DNA from 2 places in the Rhizobium anhuiense bv. trifolii genome. Region 2 is predicted to be linked to the other one. Evidence: riboswitches for the same ligand, from Rfam matches in the RefSeq annotation. Region 2 holds a riboswitch; the other holds the start of a gene.
What was found. A riboswitch is a leader RNA that binds a small molecule or an ion and turns the genes downstream of it on or off. The one in region 2 is predicted to bind cobalamin.
Positions count from the first base shown of each region.

Region 1 (14,574 bases), 480 kb from region 2:
CGATAGGCGACAAAAGCCCAGCCCCCATGCCCGGAACCGGGTTCGTAGCAACCGTCGACGAAGAGGTGGAGGCGATGTTGGCCTTCCGATATTCCGACTGTTGTTGCAGGGAAGTGAAGCTTGTTGGAAATGCTCGTCATTTTCTCCGCTATTTGCCTTCGCTGCGCCAGCGCAATTTTGCGACTGCCTGCTCGCCCCGAAGCGGACATTCGAACTGTATCTCTGCGTTGTGTCAACCATTGACGATGGTGGCGGCAACAGTGCCCGCTCCGACCGAGAACTGTAGGGCAATGTGGATCATGGACAATGAATCTGCCCCGACCTCCCCTTACGGAAGATTACCCGCGTCTGCTGGATAAGATCGCGAAAATGCGCTAGGATTTTCTCCAAGCTCATTAAGAGAAACGCCTTAAGAGACAATGCGCGGCGATCGAGGCCGCAATCGACCGATCGACTTTTTGCTCACCCCGGACGACGCCGTGAAACGCCGAAACCTGTCTCTTGCCCTCCTCCTTGCCTTCGCAGCGCCCGCCGCCGCGCAGACGAGCGCGGTCTGCGAGGACCTGCGCGGCCGTCTCGCCGATCTGCCGCGATCGATCGGCAATAGCAACGGCCGGGAGGCGCGCCAATATGCCAGCGCCATGGCCGAGCAGAACCTCGAGCTGCGCAAGGTTCGCAACGAGCTGCGCAACAATGGCTGCACCTCGGGCAGCATGGTCGTGATCGGCGGCGAGAATGCCGATTATTGCGGTGAACTCTCGCAGTCCGAAGCCCGCATGATCGACAATATCCAATATCTCCAGGACCGCCGTAACGAGCTGGCCGGCCAGAGCGGCGATGATGGGACGCGCCGTGAACTGATCGCCGCGCTCGATCTCAATGGCTGCAACAGCGAAAACTTCTATGCCCCGAGCGATCGCAGCGCCGCCGACCCCGCCCCGAGCATCGAGGAGCAGGCGATGCGCACCGATACCTTCATTCCGCTCGGCGGCGGTGAAGAGGTCGATCCGCGCTACGGCCTGCCGCGGGCCGAAATGCTCTCGCCGGTCAGCACCATGTGCGTGCGCACCTGCGACGGCGGCTTCTTCCCGATCAGCTCGAACGCCACTTCGGTCGATTTCGGCCGCGACGCCCAGACGTGCGCCAAGATGTGCCCGGGTATCGAGACAGAGCTGTTCTATCGTGACGTGACGAGCACCGAAGCCTCGAACATGATCTCGGTCGCAACGGGCACGCCCTACAGCGCCATGAAAAACGCCTTTGCCTACAAGAACCGCACGCCGGGGGAAAAGTCCTCCTGCGCCTGCAATCTCACCGCCTACTACGATGAGATGCGCGGCAAGCAGCCGTCAAGCGAACCGCCGCAACAAGGTTCGATCACCACCATCCGCACCAATCCCACGGCGAAGGATGCTGCCGCAGCCCCACCGCAACCATCCGTCCCGGAGCGCCCCTACGATCCCGTGCAGAACAAGGTCCGCCAGGTCGGCCCGCAATTTCTTGCCGGTGATCAAGGCTCGATCGACCTCGCCAATCCGGCAACGCCGGGGCCGCAGCCTCAACAGCAGTGATTGCTACGGGTCGTTGCGTCCCCACCCGTCATGGAAGACGAGCTCTTGGAGCGGCAGGCGCTGCCGCCAGCCTTTGACGGAGAGTTCCGGCTCGTCATAAAGCCGATCGACGAAACCGGCACAGAGCCAGGCGACCACCTCGATATGCTCGGGTATGCCGAGAATGCTTTTCAGATCGCCTTCGCGAAAAATGCTGACCCAGCCGATGCCGACCCCTTCCGCCCGCGCCGCAAGCCAGAGATTCTGGATGGCGCAGACTGTGGAATAGCTATCCATCCTGGGATTGTGGGTGCGCCCCAGCACCACGCTGCCGCTGCGGGTGGGGTCGCAGGTCACGCATATGCCGAGCGGTGCCTCGGTGATGCCTTCGAGCTTGAGGGAGCGGTATGCCTGTCGCCGCTCGCCGGTAAACATCAGCGCCGCCTCCTCATTGGCCTTCACAAAGGCGTCCTGGACGCGCGCCCGGACCGCGGCACTTTTCACCAGAATGAAATTCCACGGCTGCATGAAGCCGACGGAGGGCGCATGATGGGCGGCCGTCAGCAGCCGCTCCACAACATCGTCAGGCAAGGGATCGGGCAGGAACTGGCTGCGAACGTCGCGCCGCGTCTTGATCGCGTGATAGACGGCCTCGCGCTCGGCCAAGGAAAAACCGGACGCCGCCGAAAGGGCATCCTCATCAAAGGGTCGCATCGTCAAATCCCCAACAACGCAACCGCCCGCCGTCCGCGCGGATCGGTCAATCTTGCCAGGCCGGTCTTCTGACTCGGCGTCATCCGTCTGCCGCAGCCTTCCCGGCGAGAAGCCAGTGGCGAGATGAAGCGGCAAGCGTCGGCCTTACAGCGTTGGGCACGTTCCGGCCTTGCACCGGATTCCCGATTCTCCCGCGTTGATGGCGGGCACCTGACGGCGCATCTATTTCAGGAAAGCGCGGCGACGGCAAGCCGGCCCGAGGACGCAGTCGGGAACCACGTTGAGCCACGCACCCTCCCGCGTCGGTTTGAAGCGGCTCGACAAAGCTCCTTCATCCATAGTTTCTATGGCCTTATCACCACCGAAGGCGTATGGACGATACAGTCCCTCGCAGCATCCCGGTTGCCCGTGCCCCGCCTCACGCCCATGATCCTTGCGGTCGCCCTGTTCATGGAACAGATGGATTCGACCGTGATCGCCACCAGCCTGCCGGCGATCGCAGCCGATATCGGCACCTCGCCGATCGCGCTGAAGCTCGCCGTTACCAGCTATCTCGTGGCACTGGCGATCTTCATCCCGATCAGCGGCTGGATGTCCGATCGGTTCGGTGCGCGCAACATCTTCCGCATGGCGATCTTCGTCTTCATGATCGGCTCGGTCGCCTGCGCTTTCTCCAACTCGATCACGGCCTTTGTCATCTCGCGGCTGATCCAGGGCGCCGGCGGCTCGATGATGACGCCTGTCAGCCGCTTGCTTTTGGTCCGGGGAACGCCGCGCCACGAACTCGTCGACGCCATGGCCTGGCTCACCATTCCCGCCTTGATCGGCCCGATCATGGGGCCGCCGATCGGCGGTTTCCTCACCACCTATCTCACCTGGCACTGGATCTTCTGGATCAACGTCCCGATCGGCGTGCTCGGCATCATCCTCGTCACCCGTTTCCTGCCGGCGGTCGAGCCGCGCAGCCCGCGGCCGATGGATTTCCCGGGCTTCTTCCTCTGCGGCCTCGGCTTCTCCGGATTCGTCTTCGGCGTCTCGGTGATCAGCCTGCCGGCCGTGCCCGTCATCTACGGTTATGTCACGGTTGCGATCGGCATCCTTGCCGGTCTCATCTACCTCCTGCATGCCCGCCGCGCACCCTATCCGCTTCTCGATCCGAAGATGTTCCGCTACCCGATGTTCCGGGCGGCGATCCTTGGCGCCTCGAATTTCCGCATGGGGCTCGGCGCGCTGCCCTTCCTGATGCCGCTGATGCTGCAGCTCGGCTTCGGCCTGACGCCGCTGCAATCGGGCTCGGTCACCTTCGTCAGCGCACTCGGCTCCATGGGCTCGAAATTCGCCGCCTCGCGCACCTTCAATGCCTTCGGCTTCCGCACCGTCATATCAATCACCACCTTGCTGGCGGCGATCTTCCTCGGCATCAACGGCCTGTTCACCGCCGAAACCCCGCTTTTCCTGATCATGGCCTGCCTGCTGATCGGCGGCCTGTTCCGCTCCATGGCTTTCTCGGGCGTCAACGCCATGGCCTTCGGCGATGTCGACGCCGCCGACAGCAGCCAGGCAACCGCGATCAATGCCGTTGCCCAGCGTATCTCCATGGCAATGGGTGTGGCGATCGCCGGCGGCATCCTCGAAATTTCGAGCAGCTTCCAGGGCGGCCGGCTGCTGGTCTCGGATTTCCACGTCGCCTTCTTCAGCGTCTCGGCGATTTCGGCGCTCGCCTGCATCACCTTCCTGCGGCTGCCGCGCGATGCCGGCGCGGAACTGACGACGCGCCGCCGCAAACACCGGCAGACGGAGCCCGAAGAGGCGATCGCGGAAAACAGCTGATCGCGGCAGATCACCAGCGGGCGTGATAGCGAAATCACACGCGTGTGCTCCGGCATCCCTTTCTACTTTATGATTTATTCACACATCAAATACACACTGCGTTTGCGCGTTTTGGGTCGCTATCAGGACATGGGCATGAGCGCTCGTGATGTGACCGTCAGCGTGGATGCCCGTATTGATACGCCGGTCGGGAACATGTCCGACTGAGCCGCAATTCTAGGCCCCCGCGGAATGTTCCAATTTTTGAAAACGATGCCTCTGACAGCCAAGCTGGCGGCGATTATCGTGGCCGTCAATCTGTGCGGCATTTCCGCCTTTGCTACCTACACATGGATGTACGAAACCCGAGCGCTGATCGACGGCGCCAAGGCGAACTGGTCCAAGGATGCGGAGCAGTTTGCCTCTCTGGCGGCGGGCGGCGTGAAATGGGGCAAGGCGAATGCCGTTCGAGAGGCTTATTCGCTCTACCGCGACGATCCCTCGCTCGATCTCGTGCAGTTTGCCGCATTCAATGCGGAGGCTGTCGCCGTCGACACCTGGACACGTGACGGCATCAACGGTCTGCCCGCAGCGGCCGATCTGGCGAAGGGCCTGAGTGCAAAGCCGGAAAAGACGACCATCAATGACGGCGGGTTATCTGCCGGCGTGGTGACGATCACCGCACCCCTCCCGCTGGATAAGTCAGGCAAGGTCACCGGTTATATCGTCACCAACTGGTCCGTCGAAAAAATCGCTTCTGAAGTCAAGCAGAAGGTTCTCGTTTCGCTGCTCACGCAGTCCGCGATCACCGCCTTGGCCGTCATCGCCTTCCTTCTTGCCATGCGCAGCCTCGTTGGCCGGCCCATCCGGATCATCAGCGAACGGATCAGCGCCTTGCAGAAAGGCGACCTGGCCTCTCCCGTCACCTACAAGGAAAATGGCGACGAGATCGGCTTCCTGGCGCGTGCGTTGGAAGTTTTCCGCCACGAGGCGATTGCGAAGGTCGAAAGGGAGCAGGCCGCTGCCGAGCAGAGCGCTTCGCTCGATGCCGAACGGGCGCGCAACGCATTGTTCACGGAAGAGGCCAGCAACACGCAGCGGCTGGTCATGACCGCTCTCGCAAATGCATTGGAAAAGCTCGCCGCAGGCGACTTCTCCGTACACCTGGCCGATCTCGGTCCGGAATTCGATAAGTTGCGGCAGGATTTCAACAACATGGTCGAGGCCGTCGCCGCCGCACTGACGGAGATCAAGGCCGCCTCCGTGGCGGTTGAAGGCGGCTCGAGCGAGCTTGCCTCCTCCGCAGATCAACTCGCCAAGCGGACCGAGCAACAGGCGGCATCATTGGAACAGACCGCTGCCGCATTGGATGAGATGACCACCACCGTCCGAACATCGTCGCAGCGCGCCGAAAATACCGGGAAGCTGGTCGAGGAGACGAAGCGCAGCGCTCACGTCTCGGCGACGGTGGTGCGTGATGCCATCGGCGCGATGGACCGTATTCAGACCTCGTCGAGCCAGATCGGCCGCATTATCGGCGTCATCGACGAAATCGCCTTCCAGACGAACCTGCTGGCGCTGAACGCCGGCGTCGAGGCGGCGCGTGCGGGCGAAGCCGGCAAGGGTTTTGCGGTTGTCGCGCAGGAGGTGCGTGAACTCGCCCAGCGGTCGGCAAATGCCGCCAAAGAAATCAAGAACCTGATCAATGTGTCCGGCCAAGAGGTTGCCGCAGGCGTCGGGCTGGTGAACGAAACCGGCGACGCTCTCCTGAAGATCGAGGAGCAGATCAACCGCATCAGCGACAGTATCGCCTCCATCGTCCAGTCCTATCGCGAACAGGCGACCGGTCTGCAGGAAATCAATGGCGCGATCAACCAGATGGATCAGGCGACGCAACAGAATGCAGCAATGGTCGAGGAAACCAATGCGGCCTGCCAGGAACTGCTGTCGCAGGGACGCCAACTGCAGGACTCGGCCGGCAGATTCGTCGTCGGCGCGGCCGCGGCCAGCCAGACCAAACCCGTTCAACCCGCCCGCCAATCTCGTCCCGAACCCCGAGCCTACGTGCAGCGTCATGCAGGCAATGCCGCCGTTGCCGCCGCTCCCGGTGCCTGGGAAGAGTTCTGACGCCGCCTTCGTCCGATAAGCCTTAGTTCTCAGCAACCTATAATCAGGAAGGAAACAGTTATGAAGAAACTCGTGCCCGCATTTCTTTTGGCCTGCACCGCATTTGCCGTGCCCATGGACGTATCCATGGCTGAGGATGCGAAGCTTGCCCCGATCTTCGACTACGTGAAGAGCGACGTAACGCCCTGGCTGAACGACCCCGCGATCATCGAGGCTGTCAAGGCGCAGGACGCCGCCAACGCCAACCTGAGTGCAGCCGATATCGACGCCCTCGACAAGAAGTGGCGCGCCGAAGTCGATGGTTCCGACCACTCGATGATCGACGGCGTGCTCAACAATGCGCTGTCGAAATTCCTTCAGGCGAAGAAGGAGGCCTCCGGCGGCAAGATCACCGAGATCTTCGTCATGGATGCAAAGGGCCTGAATGTCGGCCAGAGCGACGTCACGTCAGATTACTGGCAGGGCGACGAAGGCAAGTTCCAGAAGTCCTTCGGCGCCGGCAAGGATGCCGTCTTCGTCGATGAGATCGAAAAGGATGAATCGACCCAGACGCTGCAGTCGCAGGCAAGCGTGACGATTTCAGACGACAAGGGAACACCGATCGGCGCCATCACCGTCGGCGTGAACGTCGACGCCCTCTAATCTCAAAGACCCAGCACGCCGCACGAGTGAGATCGAGTGCGGCGTGCTGCCTGCCTCCCGTGCGTGTCGCTCCCGCAAGACCAGTTACTCTCCCAAGGAACGCAGGTTTTAGGCAGAAAAATCTACGTGACAACGCGCGGCCTTGGCGCTAAACACGCCGCATGTCGATCACGTCAATCAACGCCTCGCGATTTTATTGGTACCGCTACTCACAGCGGATGCGGGTCTATGCGTAACTGAATTCGACGCGACGACAACCCGAACAGCCGCTAGTCTACCTGGCGGCTTTTTTGTTCCGCACGGTATGACCAAACAGGAGCCATACCGTGTCTGATGCCATTGATGATCTTCGTATCCTCGAGATCACGCCCCTCACCAAACCCGCCGATATCCTCGCGGAAATTCACCGCGATGCTGCCGTCACCGACACCGTGACCAGCAACCGTGATGCCATCCACAAGATTCTCCGGGGCGAGGATGATCGCCTGATCGCCGTCATCGGCCCCTGCTCCATCCATGACCCGGTTGCCGCCAGGGAGTACGCCGCGCGGCTGGAGGAACAGCGGCGGCGCTTTGCCGGTGATCTCGAGATCGTCATGCGCGTCTATTTCGAAAAGCCCCGTACGACCGTCGGCTGGAAGGGTCTGATAAACGACCCGCACCTCGACGGCAGCTACCGCATCGAGGAAGGGTTGAGGATTGCGCGACGCCTGCTGCTCGATATCAATGCCATGGGTCTTCCGGCCGGCGTCGAATTCCTCGACACGATTACGCCGCAATACATCGCCGACCTCGTCAGCTGGGGCGCGATCGGCGCGCGCACGACCGAAAGCCAGATCCACCGGCAGCTTGCCTCCGGCCTCTCCTGCCCGATCGGCTTCAAGAACGGCACCGACGGCGGAGCGCGCGTGGCGCTCGACGCGATCCTCGCCGCCTCGCAACCGCACCACTTCCCGGCCGTGACGAAGGACGGACAGGCAGCGATCGCTTCTACGACGGGCAATGAGGACTGCCACATCATCCTGCGCGGCGGCAAGCGGCCCAACTATGAGGCGGCCGACGTCGAAGCTGTCACCGCCGAAGCCGTCAAGCTCGGCGTGGCCCCGCGCATCCTCATCGATGCCAGCCATGCCAACAGCAGCAAGGATCCGATGAACCAGCCGCGCGTCGTCAAATCCGTCGCCGCACAGATCGCTGCCGGAAACCGCCACATCAAGGGCATGATGATCGAAAGCAACCTCGTCGCAGGCCGCCAGGATCTCGTGCCCGGCAAGCCGCTGGTCTACGGTCAGTCGATCACCGATGGCTGCATCGATTGGGATATGTCGGTCGCGGTGCTCGAAGACCTGGCGAAATCGGCACGCGATCGTCGCAAGGCAGCGGCCGCCTAACCCACCGGAAAGTACCGGACATAGGCGAATTCCTCGCCATCAGGAGACCAGCAGGGCACGTTGATCGTGCCCTGCCCGCCGAAAAGCTCGAACAACGTCTTCAGATTGCCGCCATCCATGTCCATCAGCCGCAGCCGTACATCGAGATCGCGCGGATGGTCGAACACCGAAGGGTCGTAGGACAGGATCAGCACCTTGTCGTTCTTAGGCGACGGATGGGCGAACCAGTTACCCTGATTGTCCGATGTCACCTGGTGGAGACCCGTGCCATCGGGATGGATGCGCCAGATCTGCATCAGCCCGGTACGGCTGGAATTGAAATAGATCCATTGCCCATCGGCCGAATAGTCCGGTCCGTCGTTGCGGCCCTCGCCATGCGTCAACCGCGTCTCGGCGCCACCGTCGACGGAAATCGTGTAGATATCGAAGACGTCGTCGCGGATGCCGCAATAGGCAAGCTGACGACCATCCGGCGACCAGCCGTGCCAGTAGGATGGCAGATTTTGCGTGACGAGCCGCGGCGTGCCGCCTTCGATCGGCAGGATGTAGATCGCCGACTTGCCGAATTCGGTCTTGTCGGAGATGACGATCTCGGTGCCGTCGGGCGAAATGCCATGATCATTGTTGCAGTTGACGGCAAAGCCGGTATCGACCTTAACCACCTCGCCGCCATCGAGCGGCAGCCGGTAGAGCAGTCCGTCGCCGTTCAGCAGCAGGTAGGAACCGTCGGGCGAGAAGTTCGGCGCCTCCACCAGTCTGTCCGTCTGCCAGACCTCACGGGCCCTGCCGGTCCTGACATTGTAGATCTCAACCGAGCTGCGCATGTTTCCTCCCGAAAAACGTGATGACGTCAGTAATCTCGATTGCGCCAGCGATCTCGATTGCGCCAGCAATCTCGATTGCGCCAGCGATCTCGATTGCGTCAGCGGTCCCTGAAACGATTGGTGATGGGATAGCGCCGGTCGCGGCCGAAATTCTTCTTGGTGATCTTGACGCCAGGCGCCGATTGCCGGCGCTTGTATTCGGCGAGATAGAGCAAGTGCTCGACCCGGTGGACGGTCGCCACGTCATGGCCGCGCGCGACGATCTCTTCGACCGCCATCTCCTTCTCCACCAGGCATTCGAGAATATCGTCGAGCACGGGATAGGGCGGCAGCGAATCCTGGTCTTTCTGATCAGGACGCAGTTCGGCCGACGGCGCCTTGTCGATGATATTCTGCGGAATCACCTCGCCCGACGGTCCCAGCGCACCCGGTGGCACGTTTTCGTTGCGCCAGCGGGAAATCGCATAGACCTGCATCTTGTAGAGGTCCTTGATCGGATTGAAGCCGCCGTTCATGTCGCCGTAGAGTGTGGCGTAGCCGACCGACATTTCCGACTTATTACCAGTCGTCACCACCATCGAGCCAAACTTGTTGGAGATCGCCATCAGGATGACGCCGCGCGCCCGGCTCTGCAGGTTCTCCTCGGTGATGCCGCTGTCCGTGCCTTCGAAAAGGCTGGCGAGAGCGCTGCTGAAGCCCGTCACCGGCTGCTCGATCGGCACGATATCGTAGCGGCAGCCGAGCGCCCTGGCGCAGTCGGCCGCATCCTTCAGCGAATCCTCGGAAGTATAGCGATAGGGCAGCATGACGGTGCGCACCCGTTCTTCGCCGAGCGCATCGACGGCAATCGCCGCGCAGATCGCAGAATCGATGCCGCCGGAAAGGCCGAGCACGACGGTCTTGAAGCCGTTCTTGTTGACGTAGTCGCGAAAACCGAGCAGGCAGGCGCGGTAATCGGCCTCCTCGCGCTCGGGAATGTGCGCCATCGGCCCTTCGGCGCAATGCCAACCACTTTCGCCGCGCTTCCACGTCGTCACCGCCAGTGCGGATTCAAACTGGCTCATCTGAAAGGCGAGCGACTTGTCGGCATTGAAGGCGAAGCTTGCTCCATCGAAAACCAGCTCGTCCTGGCCGCCGAGCTGGGCGGCATAGATCAGCGGCAGGCCGGTTTCGATCACCTGCTTCAGCACCACCTGGTGACGGATATCCACCTTGCCGCGATAATAGGGCGAACCGTTCGGCGACAGCAGGATCTCTGCCCCGCTTTCGGCCAGCGTCTCGCAGACGCCGAGATCGCCCCAGATATCCTCGCAGATCGGAATGCCGATTCGCACGCCGCGGAAATTCACCGGCCCCGGCATGGCGCCCTGGTCGAACACGCGTTTTTCGTCGAACTCGCCGTAATTCGGCAGGTCGATCTTGTCGCGCACCGCAATCACCTTGCCGCCGTCGAGCACGGCGACTGAATTGTAACGCCCGGTCTCGTCCTGCCGGGGAAAGCCGATGAGGACGCCCGGCCCGCCATCGGCGGTATCGGCCGCCAGGCTCTCGACCGCCTTCCAGCAGGCGCGGATGAAGGCGGGCTTCAGCACCAGATCCTCCGGCGGGTAGCCGGAGATGAAAAGCTCAGTCAGGACGAGCAGATGCGCACCCTCCCTGCCCGCATCGGCGCGCGCCTCACGCGCTTTGGCGAGATTGGCTGCGACGTCGCCGACCGTCGGATTGAGCTGGCCGATGGCGATGCGGAAGATATCAGAAAGAGCGTTTTCCTGTGTCATGTCATTTATTTAGCCTGCGCCTTTCGCGACCGCAACACGTTCGGGCCGAAAGCGGCACCTCGCGACGACGAAATTTTTATGAACGGATCACGCGTGGCTCCGCGCGGCACCGATACGCATTGCAATTTGCCTCCGGAGCGGAATACTGGCGCCGAAAGCGACCGCATCGATAACCGGCATCGGAAACAGGCAATGTCTAATCTTTCGAATTTCGTGCACCATCATTTCGACAAACCGGCCGATGAACTCGGCGATATCGAAAAGCGCGTGCTGGCGAAAACGCACGCGCGCAAGATCATCTCGACCGACGTCAATGCCGCTCTATCCGCCGAGTCATCCTTCGGCGAGCGTATCGCCGATGGCATTGCCCGCGTCGGCGGCTCGTGGTCCTTCATACTCGCCTTCCTCGCCTTTCTCGCCGTCTGGACACTGTTGAACACCATCGGTCTGGTGGCGAATCCCTTCGACCCATACCCCTTCATTTTTCTGAATCTGATCCTGTCGATGATCGCCGCCATCCAGGCGCCGATCATCATGATGTCGCAGAACCGGCAGGCCGAGCGCGACCGCTTCGAGGCCGCCAAGGATTATGAGGTCAATCTCAAGGCCGAGCTCGAAGTGCTCTCCCTGCACCAGAAGATCGATATGAGCGTGCTGACCGAGCTGACGGCGCTGCGCGAGGATGTGGCCCGCCTCAGCGCCGAACTTTCCGCCAGAAGCTGAGGCAGCGCTTATTGCGCAATGATCAGCCGCCCGGACCGGCAAACAGGATGAGATTTCCGTCCGGATCCAGCACGATGAAGTTTCTGGCGCCCCACGGCTCCTTCCTGAGGGGCTGATGGAAGGATACGCCTGCGGCCTGGAAATCCAGGAACAGGCGCTTGATCTCGTCTGATGTACCGACGGTGATCGAGGCTGAAAGCAGATGCTCCCGTTGCCTGATATCGCCGACGAACACGGGCTCGCATACCAGCCTCAGAGCGAGTTGAGCATTGTCGCGGATGACCTGTCCGTAAAACGGCGGGTCGCCATAGACGAAGTCGACCCTGAAGCCGAGTTTGCCGGTGAAGAATTCGCACGACGCTTTGATATCGGTGACGAACAACTGCGCGGATAGCGAACTCAGGATGGCTTGTGGTGCTGGCTGTTTTTTCGGATCTGTCATGGCTGCGGCTCCTGTCTTGAGCGCCTGCCATCCCTCGAAACCCATTTGACGTGCGATCAGGTCCTGCGCGTCGCTAAGCTTGAAGCGCGCCTCCAGCACCTGGCTGTCATCGAGATGACGGAAGCGCGGCAACGCAGCTCTGATCTCGGCTGCAACAGGATAGTATCTTTCGCTGTGCCATCGCAAATACTGCTTGGCCTGCTTTTTGAGGTTTTCGAGATTCGGCATGGGCGCAACTGTTGATACATTGTAGGCGGGCATTGCCCTTTCGACATTCGACGAAGCGCCCTACGCAGCACGGTAAACCTAGCCTCGGCGATCAACCTTTGTCAATCACGGGCCGGCGAGGATGACGATGGGGGATTCACGGCGTATTGCGGCAGGCCGTCCGATATCTCGTAGAAATCGCCCTTGCCGGCACAGTAGATATGATGGCCGAAGGTCAGGCCGCTCGGCGCGTCGAAGGCGCCGGCCATCACCGAAATCTCCGCCGATCCGTCCGCCTGCCAGAACAGCGCGGAGCCGCAATTCGAGCAGAAGCCGCGCTGCGCCTCGTCACTCGACCGGTACCAACGGACCGCCTCAGTGCCATCGACCGAAAGAGCCGCGCGGGCCACATTGACCGCGGCGTAATAAAATCCCGTCTGCCGGCGGCACTGCGAGCAATGGCAGCCAACGACTGGTCCTGGCGTCGCCATCGTTGAAAATCGCACGGCGCCGCAGAGGCAGCCGCCTGTATGCCGTCCGGTCATGATCGCTCTCCCGTTTATGACGGAACGTTGCCGCCGATCGCCCCCGGCGTCAAATCCATTCCGTTCAACGAAATCATCAGAAATCTTGAAAATCGCTGGCCTTATGCATGCTTGGTCGGCTCGAGCACCTGTTGCTCGACGACAACAGCCGCCAACCTCATCTCATCCCGGCATTGAATCGCCGGCTGTTGTCGGCGATACTTAAGGTCCAATTCACTCGACCCCCGGGAGACTGACATGAGAGCGACCCTGTCCAAACAGAAAGGAAAAATCCCCCACAAGGACATTCAGCTTCATGAATATTTCGTTCTCTCGCGCGAGGAAAAGCTCGCGACGCCATAACTCCTTCCTGAACCTTTTCCGTGACGATTCCAGTGCCGCCGACCGCGGCCGGCGTTGGTCGCGCATGCGCAAATTCCTCTCTTACTACCGTCCGCATCTGCCTTTGCTGCTCGCGGATCTGCTTTGCGCCATCCTCGTCGCCGGCACCGCTGTCGCCTTGCCGCTCTGCGCCAACATCGTCACCAGCAGGCTTCTGGCTCTGCCCGAGGCACCGCAGGCCTTCGCACAGATCCTGGCGATGGGCGGCATCATGCTGGCGGTTCTGGCGGTCCAGATCGCTGCGATCTTCTTCGTCGACTATCGCGGCCACGTCATGGGCGCCCGCATCGAGGCCACGGTGCGGCAGGAACTGTTCGAGCATTGCCAGAAGCTCTCGTTCAGCTTTTACGACCGCCAGCGCACCGGTCAGCTGATGAGCCGCATCACCAATGATAGCCTGTGGCTGGGCGAACTCTTTCACCATGGTCCTGAGGATCTTTCCATCGCCGTGCTCAAATATGGCGGGGCCATGCTGGTGTTGTTCTTCATCGATCCGCCATTGGCAGGCATCATCCTGCTGCTCACTCCGGTGGCGGTGGCCTATGCGCTCTATTTCAACCGGCGCATGAACCGCGCGCTCGAGGCCAGCAAACGGCAGATCGCCGCCGTCAACGAGCGCGTCGAGGATGCCCTCGCCGGCATCCGCGTTGTCCAGTCCTTCGCCAACGAGGCGCTGGAGCGCGAACGCTTCGCCGAGCAGAACCGGCGCTTCCTGCAAAGCCGCGCCGAAGGCTACCGCAGCGAGGCCTGGTTCTCGGTCGGCACCGAAACCTTCGCCCAGCTCATTACCATATTGGTGATCATCGTCGGCGGCCTGCGCATTTTGACGGCGGAGCTGACCGTTCCCGATATGCTGACCTTCCTGCTCTGCGTCGCTGTGCTGGTCGATCCGGTGCAGCGGCTCGCCAATTTCGTACGCCTCTGGCAGGAGGGTTACACCGGCTTCATCAGGGCCATGGAGATCCTGGAGATCGCCCCCGATATCACGGATCAGCCGGCCGCCCGTCCAATGGCGGCGCCAAAGGGCGAGATCAGCTTTTCCGATGTTGCCTTCGGCTACGAGTCCGATGGTCCGCGCGTCCTCGAACGGCTGTCGCTGACCATCGCGCCCGGAGAGTTCGTTGCCCTGGTCGGCCCCTCGGGGGTCGGCAAGAGCACGCTTTGTGCGCTCATACCACGCTTCTACGATGTCGAGGCCGGGGCGATCCGCATCGACGGCACCGATATCCGCGAGGTGACGCTGGCCTCGCTCCGCCGCCATGTCGGCGTGGTGCAGCAGGATGTCTACCTCTTTGCCGGTACCGTGGCGGAAAACCTGCGTTACGGCCGGCCCGACGCCACCGACGCCGAACTAGAGGCGGCGGCGCGCACCGCCAATGCGCACGACTTCATCATGGCCCTGCCCCAAGGCTACGACACCGATATCGGCCAACGCGGCGTC
Region 1 is NZ_CP098803.1:2,761,940-2,776,513, forward strand. It holds gene NE851_RS22335 (ribonuclease H family protein) at 1-140, opposite strand, end outside; gene NE851_RS22340 (DUF2865 domain-containing protein) at 480-1,571, shown strand; gene bluB (5,6-dimethylbenzimidazole synthase) at 1,575-2,264, opposite strand; cobalamin riboswitch at 2,306-2,493, opposite strand; gene NE851_RS22350 (MFS transporter) at 2,691-4,094, shown strand; gene NE851_RS22355 (methyl-accepting chemotaxis protein) at 4,326-6,200, shown strand; gene NE851_RS22360 (hypothetical protein) at 6,261-6,842, shown strand; gene NE851_RS22365 (3-deoxy-7-phosphoheptulonate synthase) at 7,169-8,233, shown strand; gene NE851_RS22370 (TolB family protein) at 8,230-9,057, opposite strand; gene NE851_RS22375 (NAD+ synthase) at 9,156-10,835, opposite strand; gene NE851_RS22380 (DUF1003 domain-containing protein) at 11,028-11,558, shown strand; gene NE851_RS22385 (VOC family protein) at 11,581-12,228, opposite strand; gene NE851_RS22390 (GFA family protein) at 12,330-12,752, opposite strand; gene NE851_RS22395 (ABC transporter ATP-binding protein) at 13,048-14,574, shown strand, end outside.
Region 1: another riboswitch for cobalamin. It lies ahead of bluB (5,6-dimethylbenzimidazole synthase); the one in region 2 lies ahead of NE851_RS24755 (ABC transporter substrate-binding protein).

Region 2 (14,574 bases):
GCGACGCCGACCGCCGTTCCCGAGGCGAGCATCACCTCCAGCCTGCGGTTTTCAGGCTCGTAATGCGCCTTGTTGCCCGGCTTATGCCGGAAGCGAAAGACGCAATAGGCCATGAACAAGACCACTGCCACGAAGACGATGCCGGTGATCCAGAAGGTGATGACGAGAGTGCTGTCGATATAGGTCCAGTTGGACGCGATCGGCGTCCACCACCACGGGCTCAGCACATGGAACAGCACGGAGCCGACGACAATCAGGACGAGGATCAGCACGACAGCCATTTCCGCTCCTCCTCGAGCAGGTTGACCCGTGAAACCGCATTCCGCAAAAAGTCCGTCTTTATTATCGCACAGATAGAAAATATCGGCAATTACGGCAATTTAGGCACCTGCCGCGTCACTTCCACCCGTCATTTTGGAGTATGGCCCATCATTTGGAATATTGCTTGAGATAGGCGATGAGATCGGTGATCTCCTGGTCGTCCTTCACGCCGACGAAGGCCATCTTCGTGCCCTTCACCTTCGCTTTCGGATTATGCAGATAGTCGCGCAGCACTGTCTCGTCCCAGACCAGACCGCCTTCGCCGGCCGCCTTCATTCCGGCCGAATAGGCGAAATCAGGATGCGTGCCGGCCTGTCGGCCGAACAACTTGTTCAGCGACGGACCGACCTTGTTCGTATCGGAATCGGCGACATGACAGGTTGCGCATTTCTTGAAAACGACGGCACCCGCGGTCGCATCGCCTTCCTGCGCCCCGGCGCGACCGGGGGAAAGGGCAATCACGGATGTGGCAATCAGCAGAATAACACGATAGTCCATGGCAAACCTCATCCTCCTCAAGGTTGCCAGCCACTTGCACCCTCAGCAATCTCTCGCGTATGGGTAGTGGTTGTATGGCTTAAAGCTTAGTCCTTCGCGGCAGCAAGTCAATCGGCCCTACAATTGGAGCCATCTGAACGTAATCTGATACGAGGTGAACCCGGCGCGGATAAGCTGCCTGAGCTGCCGCTATTTGACCTATTGCCCGATCGAAAGCGCCTCCTCTACCGCCAGTTCGGCCATGGCAAGCGCCGCCTCTCGGGTCCTGGCGGCGGCGATGAATCGGCCGTTGTGGCAGAAGCTCGCGCCCTCTATGCCGCACGCCGCCTCCAATGCGCCATTGGTGAGCCCGGCCCAGGCCGCCGGCAGATCGGCCCTGAGCTCGAAACCATCCTCGGCGCGGCGGATGCCGGTCACGCACCAGTCCTTTTCGCGCGGGTGGACGACGAACAGCAGATGATCGGCGCCTGCTTTCACGATAGCAGGCCGGAAGGGCATTCCCCTCGGCAATTCCAAAACACGCCCCTGCCCGGTAGCCTCGATTGCCTGATGCACGACCGCCTCGGCCCGCAATTTCGCAGCACTCTGCGCAATCCTGGCCTCGACGAAACTGCGGGCGATGGCAAGGGCCGCGTGGAAGGCACGGTCGTCGGCAGCGGGGTCGGCATCGTCGAAGACCGGTTTCAGCGTTTCCAGCAGAGCCGGCAGCGTCAACCCGGCCAGCGGCCCGGAGGGGCTGAGCGCGCCATTGTCCGTCAGGTCGACCGGCAGCACGAAACTGGCGTCGAAAGAACCATGCAGCGTCTCGACATGTGCTTCGGGAAGGCCGGAGGCTGCGAGATAATCACGGCCGTAATGCTTCCAGATCAGGCCGAAGGAACTGTAGGGCTGGCCATCGTCACGCAACGGCGCGCCGCGCTGGTGGTGGTCGAATATCCCGGCGGCAGGGTCATAGGCGCCGCCGACATCGTAGATGATGCGATCCTTGCCCGGCGTGATCCATTCCGGCGCCCGGCTGCGGACGATACGCGCCTGCGGGAAAAGCCGGGTCAGGATGACGCTCGACAGCAATTCGTCGGCATGGAAGCCACCGGAATGGGTGACGAGGAAATCGGGGATCATAAAAGGCCTTATCGTTCTCGGCGGGTTCGCCTAGGATCAGCACCAGATAGCGGTTGGCGGATATGACGACAAGTCTCTCTGGGATAAGGCTCTTGGACTTGGCCTTGATTATGTCTCGGATGCGTCATTTGCAACCCTCGCGAAACTGCCTATTCTGCCGCCACCACAAGTGAATAGCGACATTTGCGAAAACGGAAGACGCAACTCCGCCCTTCCCGGCTACCTCATGCTCAGTTCCAAGACCGATACCAACGATCTGTCGGATTTGTCTGAAGACGCTTTGGCCGAATTCGGCCCCTTGCTCGCAAGGGTTCAGAGCGCCCTGAAACGGAAATTGAATGCCCAGCGCGTCTATATCGGCCGATACGGGCACACGCCCGGTTATCCGATCCATTTCCATGTGATCCCGATATATGACTGGGTGGAGGAGTTGTTCTGGAAGGACGCTCGATATCGCCTGCTCCAGAGTTTTGCAGAGGGTCCGGGGGAAACCGCAACGGATGGCGCGGAACTGACGCTGTTTGTCTGGCGCGAATTCTGCGAACGCACAGAGCCGCCGCCCATCAGCGGGCCATCGGTCTCAGAGGTCATCAAGCTGTTGCGGGAGGCAATGCGGTTTTCGGCGCCTGAAGCCTAAGACAGCGCCGGTCCCGGCTGTCTTGCGACGAGCGCACGGCGCCAGGCCCGGAAGAAGGCCAGTGAGGTCATACCCCTCCTTGAGATCGAAATTCCCCGCCGTTCCTTAATCCATGACGTATTGGATATGATGCCGGCCATGCACGGCCGATTTCTGGACATGGGCGCGAACGCCGAAGACCCGGCCGATCATCTCCTCCGTCAGCACATCCTCCGGCGCGCCCGAGGCGATGACCTTGCCCTTTTGAAGTACCGCCAGGCTGTCGCAGAACATTGCCGCCAGGTTGAGATCGTGCAGCGCGACGATACAGGTGATACCGAGCTTCGAGATCAGCGAGAGAATGTCGAGTTGGTGCTGGATATCGAGATGGTTGGTCGGCTCGTCGAGCAGCAGTTCGCTCGGCGCCTGCGCCAGCGATCTCGCAATATGGACGCGCTGGCGCTCGCCGCCCGACAGTGTCTGCCAGAGCTGGCCTGCCCTCTCCCGCATGCCCGTCCGCGACAGCGCCTGGTCGACGGCAGCGTCGTCTTCGGCGCCCCAGGACGACAACAGCCCGCGATGCGGGGTGCGGCCAAGCCGCACCACATCGCGCACGGTCAACTGCGTATCGGTCGTCGACTGCTGCTCGACGAAGGCGACGCGACGCGCAAGGGCTGCGCGCGACAGCGAGGAAATGTCGTCCTCGCCGAGCCTGATGACACCGCTGCGAACCTTGCGCAGCCGGCAGATCAATCTGAGAAGGCTCGACTTTCCGGAACCGTTCGGCCCGAGCAACCCGAGCACCTTGCCCCTTTTCACCGTCAGGCTGACGCCGTTGACAATGACGTTGTCGCCGGCGGCAAAGCTCACCTCGTCGACGTTGATGCTCATGCATTCCCTCGTACGCGATAGAGGATGACGGCGAAGGCCGGCGCGCCGAAGAGCGCGGTGACGACACCGATCGGCAGGATCTGCTGCGGTATGATGATGCGCGAAAGGATATCGGCGCCGACCATGTAGATGGCGCCGCCGAGCGCCGTTGCCGGCAGCAGCCGCCCATGGGCCGGCCCGACAAGGAAGCGGGCGGCATGGGGTATGACGAGGCCGACGAAACCGATCGAGCCCACCATGCTGACGACGCTTGCCGTCATCGCCGCCGTCAGGGCGAACAGCACGATCTGGACGCGGCGCACGGCAATGCCGAGCGAGGCGGCGGCGTCCGTGCCGAACGCGAAGGCATCGAGCGCCCGCACATGGGCCATGCAGACGATGAAGCCGGCAAGCGCGATCGGCACCGAAAGGTAGACATCCGGCCAGCGTACGCCGCTGAGCGACCCCAGAAGCCAGAACAGGATGCCGCGCGCCTGCTCGGCATTCGCCGATGTCGTCACGATGTAGGAGGTGAGCGCGTTGAAGAGCTGCGAACCGGCGACGCCACACAGTATGATGCGTTCGCCGGTTCCCCCCGCACCCGTCGCCAGGAAGCCGACCAGCAAAAAGGCCATGACTGCGCCGATGAAGGCCCCGCTCGACAGGCCGAGAATACCGTAGCCGAAGCCGAGAATCATCACGCAGACCGCTCCCGTCGAGGCGCCGGCGGAGATGCCGAGCACATAGGGTTCGGCCAGCGGATTGCGCAGCAGCGCCTGCAGGATGGCGCCGCAGAGCGAGAGCGACGCGCCGGCGCTGGCCGCGACGAGGGCGCGGCTCAGCCGATAATCCCAGACGATGCCCTGGTGGATGCGGCTGAGCTCGAAATCGGTTCCGAACAGGCGGTTCGAAACCGCCTCAGCCGTCGTCGCAAGCGGGATGGCAATCTCGCCGATGGAAACGGCGAGACTGATCATCAGTCCAAGAAGGAGAAGCGCGGCAATGGTGAGCGCGGCGAGCGCCCACCATCCCTGCCGCCTGAGCGATACTGTCTTCACTGTGCCAGGCCGAAGGACTTGATGCCCTTCGCCAATGTCTCGACGCCGTCGATCGTACGGATCGTTGGATTCATCGATTGCGCATCCATCATCACGAAGTGCCTGTTCCTGACGGCATCGAGTTCCCTGGTCACAGGGTCGTTCTCGAGAAAGTCGAGCTTGACCTTGGGATCGTCGGCCGCATAACGGCGGCGATCCATCGTCGCCAGCACGATCACCGCCGGGTTCGCCTGGGCGATGGTTTCCCAGCCGACCAGCGGCCATTCCTCTTCGGTTGTCACGACGTTCTTCGCGCCGATCGTCTTGAGGATATAGGCAGGCGCGCTGTTCTTGCCGGCGATGAAGGCGTCGCCGTTGACCTCCTTGCTGGAGAACCAGAAGACGACCGGTAGGTTCTTGCCCGTTGCGCCCGATATCGACGCCACGGCATCCGCCTCGCGCTTCCTCAGCGTGGAAATCAGCGTGTCGCCGCGCTCCTTGACGTCGAAGATCTCCGAGAGTTCGGCGATTTCCCGGTAGATCAGATCCATCGTGAACAGCTCCCCACGCACACCGTCGCCGCCATCGGTGTTGACCTTGGCGACGCAATCGGCCGGCGCGAGAAAGGTATTGATCCCGAGATCCTTGAACTGCTCCCGCTTGCCGACGGAGCCCTGCGCGCCGACATGCCATTCGAACTCGGCCGCCACGAGGTCGGGCTCCTGCCCGACGACGGATTCGAAGCTCGGATCGTTGTCGGCGAGGCGTTTGATCTTGCTGTTGGCCTCGGCATATTGCGGCAGGACGGGGCCAACCCAGACTGCGGTTCCGGCGATCTTGTCGGCAAGGCCGAGCGAGAACAGAATTTCAGTCATGCCCTGGCCGATCGAAACTATCCTGGCGGGCGCCTTCTGGAACGTCACCTGCTGGCCGCAATTGCTGACGGTCAGGGGATATTGGGTCGCGGCCAAGCTTGGTGCCGCAAGGCCGGCCAGCCCGAAGGCAAATGTCATGATGGCGAGAAATTGACGCATGAAAACCTCGATGATGGGAAAACAGGCACGGCCGCGCCGCGCGCATATACGCAACGCTGAAGTCACGCCGACGCGTAGACTAGCCGCGGGAGGCCCAATCGAGACGGATGCATGCCGATATCAGGCGAAGGTTCAGAAGGTCAATCATGTCTGTTCCTTGTCCGGGCATCCCCGCCCGGTTGATTGGATCGCGATTGACGGCAGGTCTCCTGGCTTGCGGATATCCGTCTTTCATCCGCCTTCCCGCGATATCCGCAGTGGCGTAGCCTTTAGGCCAAGGGCATGATCGCTCCGCGATCAACCCCGAGATCGACAATCCGCTTACAGTTGCGGGGGCAGCCACGGTCTCGGTCCCTACTGGGTCGTCCTCACCGTGTTCCCTATTAATCCCCTTGGAGTCATCTTCAGGGAACCGTCTCCCCCAGTTACGTCGCCTGCCCGCGCGCCGTCAATGATTATTCAGAGGGCGCCGCGCCACCGGCGGATAAATATATCGCGCGCATGGCTGCGCGCCGCCGTTCGGTGCGCAAACTGCCGGTGGCGGTCGGTTGATATTGCGGCGAAAGGCGCTTCCTTACGATAAACTGCCTTGCCTATGAAGCAGTTGGGGAACATGGGTGCCGGCTGCTATTGGTGGGGATGACTTCGCCGGGGCTGCTATAGGAAACGCGCTTTGAACGATGCGGCGGTTGCCAGGGCCGCCCCCTCACAACGCATCCAGCGGAATCTTCAGATACCGCCGGCCGTTCTCCTCCGGCTCGGGCAGCCGCCCGCCGCGGATATTGACCTGCAGCGCGTGCAGCATCAGCTTCGGCTTCGGCAGCGTGCGGTCGCGCGCCTGGCGCAGCGCCACAAAGCCGGCCTCGTCGATGCCCGATATATGCGGATTGGCGCGCTTCTGGGCGGCAACCGTGCTTTCCCAGCGCGGGTGGCGGCCACCCGGCTGATAGTCGTGGCCGGAAAACAGCCGGGTCTCCTCGGGCAGCGACAGGATCGCCTGGATCGTGTGCCAGAGGGCGCTGGCGCTGCCGCCCGGGAAATCCGTGCGGGCGGTGCCGGAATCCGGCGTGAACACCGTATCGTGCACGAAGGCGGCGTCGCCGATTACATAGGTGATCGAGGCGAGGGTGTGCCCGGGCGAAAACATCACGCGGGCCTTGAGCGTGCCGATCTCGAACGTCTCGCCATCGGCACACAGCCGGTCCCATTGCGAGCCGTCGGTCGCGAGCGCCGGCCAATTGTAGATCTCCTTCCAGAGCGCCTGCACGTCGGTGACATGGGCGCCGATCGCCGTCGGCGCACCGGTCTTTCCCTTGAGGTAATACGCAGCGGAGAAATGATCGGCATGCGGATGCGTGTCGAGGATCCACTCGACCGTCAGCCCTTCGCTCTCGATATGGGCGAGGATGGCGTCGGCATTGGCCGTGCCCGTCGCCCCCGACATCTCGTCGAAATCGAGCACCGGGTCAATGATGGCGCAGCGTTTCGTCGCCGGGTCGGAAACGACATATTGCACACTGCAGGTGCGGGGCTCGAAGAAGGCCTTCACATGAGGTACCTGCCCTGCCCGCTTCTCCAGCCAGCGCCGCGCGCCGGCAAGATCGAAGCCGAGGCCTTGACCAAAGGCCTCGACATCCCCGGACTTCATCCGCCCGTCCAGCGCCTCGCCCAGCGCATAAAGCGTCAGCGCCCGTGTGCCGCTCTTGCAATGGGCGACGACCGGCCCCTTCGCCTCAGCTATCGCCGCCTGAAAGGCGCGGATATCGGCCTCGGTAATCTCGGCCCCCTTCACCGGCACGAAGCTGTAGGCGATCCCGGCGGCGGCGGCTGAAGCCTTCTCCGCTGCATTACCGGGTTGCCCCGGCTCCTCGCCATCCGGCCGGGCATTGATGACGGCGGCAAAGCCGTCTGCCGCGAAAGCACCAAAGTCCGCGGCGCCGGGCTGCCCCGTCACCGATATCAGCTCATTGACCCTCACGGATGTCATCGAAGCCCCCGCGCTGCCCTCATCAGGCATTATCGCATGTATATCGACACAATCTCACAAGTATATTGCCGAGCGCAAGAATAGACCACTTGTCGCATCCCCGAGCTTGCCGCCGGCCCGCAAAGCCTGACGAAACCGGCGGGAGAGGCTCCTCATACTTCCGCCCGGCCCGGCTCCTCCGGTCAAAACGACAGCGTCGCAGCGCCCTCCTTGATCTCGGCATGCATGGCGCTGGCGCCGACGATGACGACACCGTCGAGCATGTCCTCCTGCGTGTAACCGCGCGAGGTCACGCAGGGCGGGCAGGCCCAGATCGTGCCGCCGCGCTGCTGGAAATTCTCGATCAGCATCGACAGCGGATCAAGCGGCGGCACATGTGTCATGCGCTGGCCACCCTTGCGCACCAGATCGATCCCGGTGCTGGTGAGGAACACCGAGACCTTCAGCCCGGCGGTGATGCCGCCATTGGCAATGGTGAAGGCGACGGAGGACAGTTCGGATTCGATGCCCTTGGTGATGAGCACGACCAGTTTGTCGCTTTGAGTTTGCATAGTATTCTCCCAGTGAATTGAAATGAACGCTCACCACGAGTGAGCGAGAACACCATAGGAGGGTGCGCGGGGCGCGTATTTGGCCGGGATGCGTGAAGCCTTGTCCGAAAATCCAGGCGTTGCGGGTGTCGTGCGCGACGACGTGTTGTCGGCGCTGCTTTCGACGATCCGCCTGTCGGGATCGCTGCAGTTCTGCTTCATGCCGACGGGCGACTGGCAGACGGATGCCGCGCCGGCCTTAGCAAACCTCTCGGCCAAGGCTTCGGGCACGATGCCTTTTCACATCGTCGTGGCCGGCAGCTGCTGGCTGAAGACGGAAGGGGAAGAGACCGATCTGGAGGCCGGAGACGTGCTGGTCTTCCCCTTCGGCACCGGACATCAGCTCGGCGCGGGAAGGGACGGCATGCTGGTGCTGCCGACGCGCGACCTGCCGCAGAAGCCCTGGCGTGAGATTCCCGTGCTGCGCTATGGCGAGGCGGCGCAAAGGGTGCGGCTGCTCTGCGGCTATCTGCAATGGGACGGCTTGAGCTTTGCGCCGCTGCGCCAGGCGCTGCCGAAAATGATCCATGTCAGGACACGGGCCGTCAATGACGGCGACTGGTTGCGCGCCACCATCCGCCAGATGATCGAGGAGGTCGACAGGCCGCGCGCCGGCGGAGTTTCCATGCTGCCGCGGCTGACTGAAATCGTGTTCATCGAGATCCTGCGCCATCAGATCATGATGGCCGAACCGCGCTCGGTCGGCTGGCTGGCAGCCCTTGCCGACCCCGCGCTGTCGCGCTGTCTCTCCCTCATTCACGACGATCCCAGACACGACTGGTCGCTGGAGGACCTCGCCTCAGCCTCCGGCCTGTCGCGCAGCGCCCTCGCCGACCGCTTCCAGGCGATGCTCTCGACCTCGCCCATCCGCTATATCAGGGACTGGCGGCTCTACCTCGCAAGTGTCGCCCTCGCCACCTCAGGTCAGCCTATCGCAACAATCGCCTACGACGCCGGCTACGCCACCGAAGCCGCCTTCAATCGCGCCTTCTCTCGCGCCTTCGCCACCCCGCCGGCGACGTGGCGGGCGATGGCGCGGGCCTAGAGTGTGATCGGCTCGGACAAGGTTGGCATGAGGAAGCCGCAACACTCATGGGTGGAAAAAATCAAAGGATGCGCTAATTAGAAGCACCATCAAAATCGGGAGCGCGCCTTGGATTCCGAATCCCCTCAGCCACTCACAACTCGCTTTCCTGTCGGTGGCGGGGAAATTGGCCGACTGATCCAGACCCGCGACTGGAGCAAGACGCCGCTCGGTCCTCTCGATCTCTGGCCGCAAAGTCTGAAGACGGCCACCAACATGCTCCTGCTCTCACCCGTGCCGATCGTTCTTCTCTGGGGCGAGGACGGCGTGATGATCTATAACGACGCCTATTCCGTCTTCGCCGGCAGCCGCCATCCGGATCTTCTCGGTTCCAAGATCCGCGAGGGCTGGAGCGAAATTGCCGACTTCAACGACAATGTCATGAAAGTTGGGCTGTCCGGTAAAACGCTCGCCTACGAAAACCAGGAACTGACGCTGTTGCGCCACGGCAGCCCGGCTCCTGCCTGGATGAACCTCGACTATTCGCCCGTCCTCGACGAAAGTGGCAAACCCGCGGGCGTCATCGCGATCGTCGTCGAAACGACGAAAAGCGTCCTTGCCCAGCGGCGGCTGCGCGAGAGCGAAGAGCGGTTCAGGGCGTTCACTACGGCCACGACCGATATCGTCTATCGCATGAGCGCCGACTGGAAGGAGATGCAGCAGCTCGACGGTCGCAACGTTCTTGCCGACACCGCCAATCCGACTGTCGCCTGGCAGGAGGCCTATTTGTTTCCCGAGGACATTCCGGCGATCCAGGCGGTGATCGACGAGGCGATATCAAGCAAGGGTGTTTTCGAATGCGAGCATCGCGTCCGGCGGGCCGACGGCAGCACCGGGTGGGTGTTGTCACGGGCTGTTCCACTCCTGAACGACGCAGGCGCCATCGTCGAATGGTTTGGGGCCGCGACCGATATCACCGAGCGGCGACGCAAGCAGCAGCAGCTGGAACTTGTCGTTCATGAGCTCAATCATCGCGTTAAGAACAATCTGGCGATGGTGCAGGCTTTTGCGTACCGCACCTTCCGGGATGCCGACGACATCCCGCGTGCACTGGACAGTTTCACGGCGCGGCTGGTGTCGCTCGGCCGTGCCAATGATCTGCTGACGGGAGAACTGTGGAGCAGCGCGTCCCTGAAACAGACGCTCGACCAGGCGACAGTTCCGCATCGGCCGGATGGCGGGCGATGGGAGCTCACCGGAGACGATATCCGGGTTTCCGCAAAGACGGCGCTGGCGCTGACCATGGCCTTTCATGAACTCGGCACAAATGCCGTGCGCCACGGCGCATGGTCGAGTGATGGCGGCGCCGTCCGCGTCAGATGCTCCCTTCAAATCATCGACGACGGAACGCAACGCTACCGCATAGACTGGGACGAACATGGCGGACCGCCGGTGGAACAACCGAAGCGGAAGGGGTTCGGCACGGTCCTCATCCAGCGCGGCCTTGCCGCGGAGACGGGAGGCAATGTGGAGATTTCGTTTGCCGAACGGGGTTTTTCCTTCCGTCTCGACGCTCCGGCAGACCGTCTCCGGAACGAATGACATGGCCAAGCGTGTACTTGTCGTTGAAGATGAAATGACCATCGCCATGATGATCGAGGACATGCTGATGGACCTCGGTCACGAGGTCGTGGCGACCGCCGCGCGTTTGCCCTCGGCGCTGGAGGTTGCCGCCGATGGCAATCTCGATTTCGTCGTTCTCGATGTAAACCTCGCCGGGCATCAGTCATTTCCGGTGGCGGCGGTCCTTCAGCAGCGCGGTATCCCCTTCGCCTTCGCAACCGGATATGGGCCAGCGGGTATCGATCCCGCCTTTGCCGGCCGGCCGGTGCTGACCAAGCCATTCACATCAGCCGATCTCGCCGCCGTCATCGAAACCGTCAGCTGAGACCCAAGAGGGCCGACGCCCAAGTCCAAGAGCCGCCCCAATGAGACATGTTGTGGCGGGCGATGGCGAGGGCCGAACTGGATTCGATCGACACCCAGATAATCGATCAGCGCGGTTGCGGGCCTGTCAATCCGAGCGCCAGCGTAATGTCGTTGATGATCCCCAGTCGCGCTTCGATCACCGCGATTTTCTCAGGCGTATCGGCACTGCAAGCCTCGATATCGATGAACATTTGCTCGCAGCCGCCTGGCGTCACCGTGCCGAACATCTGGCCGGGTTCGTCGCCTATGTTTCGCCAGCTGTGCGGGACATGTGGCGGCAGAACGACGACGGTTCCCACAGGCGCGTCGAACGCTTCGTCGCCGCATTGGAATCGATAGAGCCCCCGGATGACCCGAAAGACTTCCGTCTCCCGCGTATGCGTGTGGGGAGCCGGACCATGACCCGGCGGTGTGAAGGTTTCCCACATCCCGAACGCGCCGCCGGTCTCGGCGGCCGTCGCATGAATGATGATCCTCGCGCCAAAGGGCGTCCTCGCCAGGCGCTCCTTGCCGGGTAAAGAGACGACGGCGTTCCTGAAACTTGACATACCCACCTCCCCTCGATTGCAATCTTTGGGCGGAGCCTGCCCCTCACCCTTGCGACGCCGGCTGATTGAGCATCGCTTCGATATTGTATCCGTCGGGATCGAGAACGAAGCAGGCATAATAGTTCTCTTCATATTCCGGCCGCGGACCGGGCGCGCCGTTGTCCCTCGCACCGGCTTCAAGCGCGGCGCGATAAAACGCCTCGACCTCCGCCCTGCTTTGGACCCGGAAGGCAACGTGCACACGCGTCAGAGGCGGCTTGTCGTCGGTGTGCTGGATCTCGAACAGACTGCCGCCGACATCGAAGGCCCAGAACACGCCCTCCTTCCCGAAGGTACGGCGATAGCCGAGGGGGGCGAGAGCACGTTCATAAAACAGCTTGCTCTTCTCGAGGTCACTCACTGCGATGGTGATATGATCAATCATGCCGTGCATCCCTATCGTTCCATCATCCCATCATAGGCGAAATCGCCGCGGCGGAAAAACAGACGACTGCTGGCGAAGGATGGATGCCAGATCAGCGGCCCTTGCCCCAACGGCGCGGGCTCGCCCATACCTCGTCTGCCACCTGCCCGCCGGACAGCAAAAGCCCCGCCAATCATTGACGGGGATGTGCATGTTGAAAATCGGCCTGCATTACATCCTGGGAAGAATCAATGATCGCCTTCTGCAAATCGAATCCGCGCTTGCGTTTTGGATCCTTATGCCATCGACCTGCAGCCGACGCATCCGCGCAGCGGAATTTTCCGACTAGCGCATCGACATCAACTTCGTCATCAGCCCTGCCTTGATCTCGATCACAGGGCGATTGATCTGGGGATGGCCGAGTTTATCCCGGGGATAGCCGATGTCCCTCAGTTGATCCGGCGTCAGGTCCGCCATTGCCTTCCGTCTTACGACGCTCAGCCGCCACGTCCTCAGGGCGGCGACGATGATTGCTACGGCGTTCGGCTTAGCCCCGAACAACTGTCCTTTCGGCGCGCTGATGCCGGCATGCGTTTCCATGTGAGCCATTTTTCCGTCTCCCATTTTTCAGATTTGCAAGTGGGAGCCTGCCACGCCGGTGTTTTCGCGCCGTTCGGCTGAGCGTGAACGGGCGGGAAAACTTCGACAAGCCGCCGCTAAATCGGTGTTAAATCTGTCTGCCGAGATGTTAATCTGCGGTGGCGGTCGAAATCTGGGAGACGGTCTGTGCGCATCAGGTTGCTGGGTGGCCTCGAAGTGACGTCCCGGGAGCACCGGCAGGTCCGCTTCACCACGCGCAAAACGTCGCTTCTCTTTGCTGCCCTGGTGCTCGCCGGCCACCGCGGTCATCGCAGGGAACCGCTTTCCGAAGCCTTTTGGCCGGGACGAGGCAGTGATCAAGCTCGCAATAGTCTCCGGCAAGCGCTCGTCGATATCAGGCGATCGTTTCCAGCCGGCGGGGATGCCACCATCTACATCGATGGGGATCAAGAGACCATCGCGCTGATAACAGGTCCTGAAGAGACCGACATTTCGATCTTCGACCGTAAACTCGAGGCGGGCCGGACGGCCGATCTCGCCTTCGCCGCCGATCTCTATCGCGGCGAGGTGTTGGCAGGCGAAGCCATTCCGGACGGGCTGGATGAGTGGTTTCGACCCTACCGGAGCACATATCAACGGAAGGCGCTGCAGCTCGTGGAGCGACTGAGCCTCGCATTCTCCGAGCCGGGTTCCGGGGAAGAATCGGCCTGCGAAAGGCTCGCCGAAAGGCTATTGGCTGCGGACCCGACCATCGAGGGCGCCCATCGGGCACTGATACGGATACACACTCTCAGGGGTCACGAAAACGCCGCCCTGCGCCAGTTCGAAGCCTGCCGGGCATTGTTGAGGAAGCATCTTCAGGCAGAACCCGAGGCAGAAACCTCCTCCTTGGCTGCTTCGCTGCAATCGCGGCAGGGATCCGAATATCAGCGGAGCGCACCTGGCCCCGACCTCGTACCGCAGCCGCAGGCCATCTCAGCGCCGGCGAAACATCACGATCGGCCATCGGTTGCCGTATTGCCGTTTCAGAATCTGAGCGGCGACGCGGAGCAGGAATATTTCGCCGACGGCATCGTCGAGGACATCACCATCGCGCTTGCTCAATTCCGCCACCTCTACGTCATCGCGCGGAATTCGAGCTTCACCTACAAAGGTCAGGCGGTCGACATAAAGCAGGTCGGGCGCGAGTTAGACGTCCGCTACGTGGTCGAAGGAAGCGTGCGCCGGACGGGTGACCGCCTGCGCATCGCAGGCCAGCTGATCGACACCTCGACCGGTGCGCACCTTTGGGCCGATCGTTTTGATGGAACCCTGGCGAATGTCTTCGATCTTCAGGATCAGGTCGCCTCGAGCATCGTCGGCGCCATAACGCCGAAAGTGGAGGAGGCTGAGATCGAGCGTGCCAAACGCAAGCCGACCGAGAGCCTCGACGCCTACGACTACTATCTCCGCGGCCTGGCGGCCTTCGACCGGACCATCACCAGCAGATCGGTCGTCGACGAAGCCTTGCGGCTGTTCATGAAGGCGATCGAGCGCGACCCGGAATTCGCCATAGCCCTTGCCCGGGCGGCGCGGTGTTACGCCACACGAAAGAGCAACGGCTGGATGGTCAATCCCGCAGAGGAAACTGCCGAAGCCACCCGACTGGCGAGGAGAGCTGTCGAACTCGGCTGGGACGATGCAGTTACGCTCTCCTACGGTGGATATGTCATCGGTTATGTCGGCGGGGACCTCGACGGCAGCGCGGCCTGTATCGATCGCGCGGTCTTTCTCAACCCGAACCTCGCCGCAGCACTCGGCGTCAGCAGCTGGGTGAAGGCGTGCCTGGGCGAGCCTGATATGGCCGTCGAACACGCCGCCCTTGCCATGCGCTTGAGCCCTTTGGATCCACGCCTGTTTGCCTGGCAGTTCAACACCGGGCTCGCGCATTTTTGC
Region 2 is NZ_CP098803.1:3,237,281-3,251,854, forward strand. It holds gene NE851_RS24725 (cytochrome c oxidase subunit II) at 1-281, opposite strand, end outside; gene NE851_RS24730 (c-type cytochrome) at 430-819, opposite strand; gene NE851_RS24735 (MYG1 family protein) at 1,018-1,941, opposite strand; gene NE851_RS24740 (HIT family protein) at 2,087-2,578, shown strand; gene NE851_RS24745 (ABC transporter ATP-binding protein) at 2,684-3,448, opposite strand; gene NE851_RS24750 (FecCD family ABC transporter permease) at 3,445-4,485, opposite strand; gene NE851_RS24755 (ABC transporter substrate-binding protein) at 4,482-5,498, opposite strand; cobalamin riboswitch at 5,681-5,930, opposite strand; gene blh (bifunctional sulfur transferase/dioxygenase Blh) at 6,205-7,485, opposite strand; gene NE851_RS24765 (DsrE family protein) at 7,668-8,036, opposite strand; gene NE851_RS24770 (AraC family transcriptional regulator) at 8,125-9,120, shown strand; gene NE851_RS24775 (sensor histidine kinase) at 9,229-10,701, shown strand; gene NE851_RS24780 (response regulator) at 10,703-11,047, shown strand; gene NE851_RS24785 (cupin domain-containing protein) at 11,154-11,636, opposite strand; gene NE851_RS24790 (VOC family protein) at 11,680-12,060, opposite strand; gene NE851_RS24795 (hypothetical protein) at 12,385-12,648, opposite strand; gene NE851_RS24800 (BTAD domain-containing putative transcriptional regulator) at 12,826-14,574, shown strand, end outside.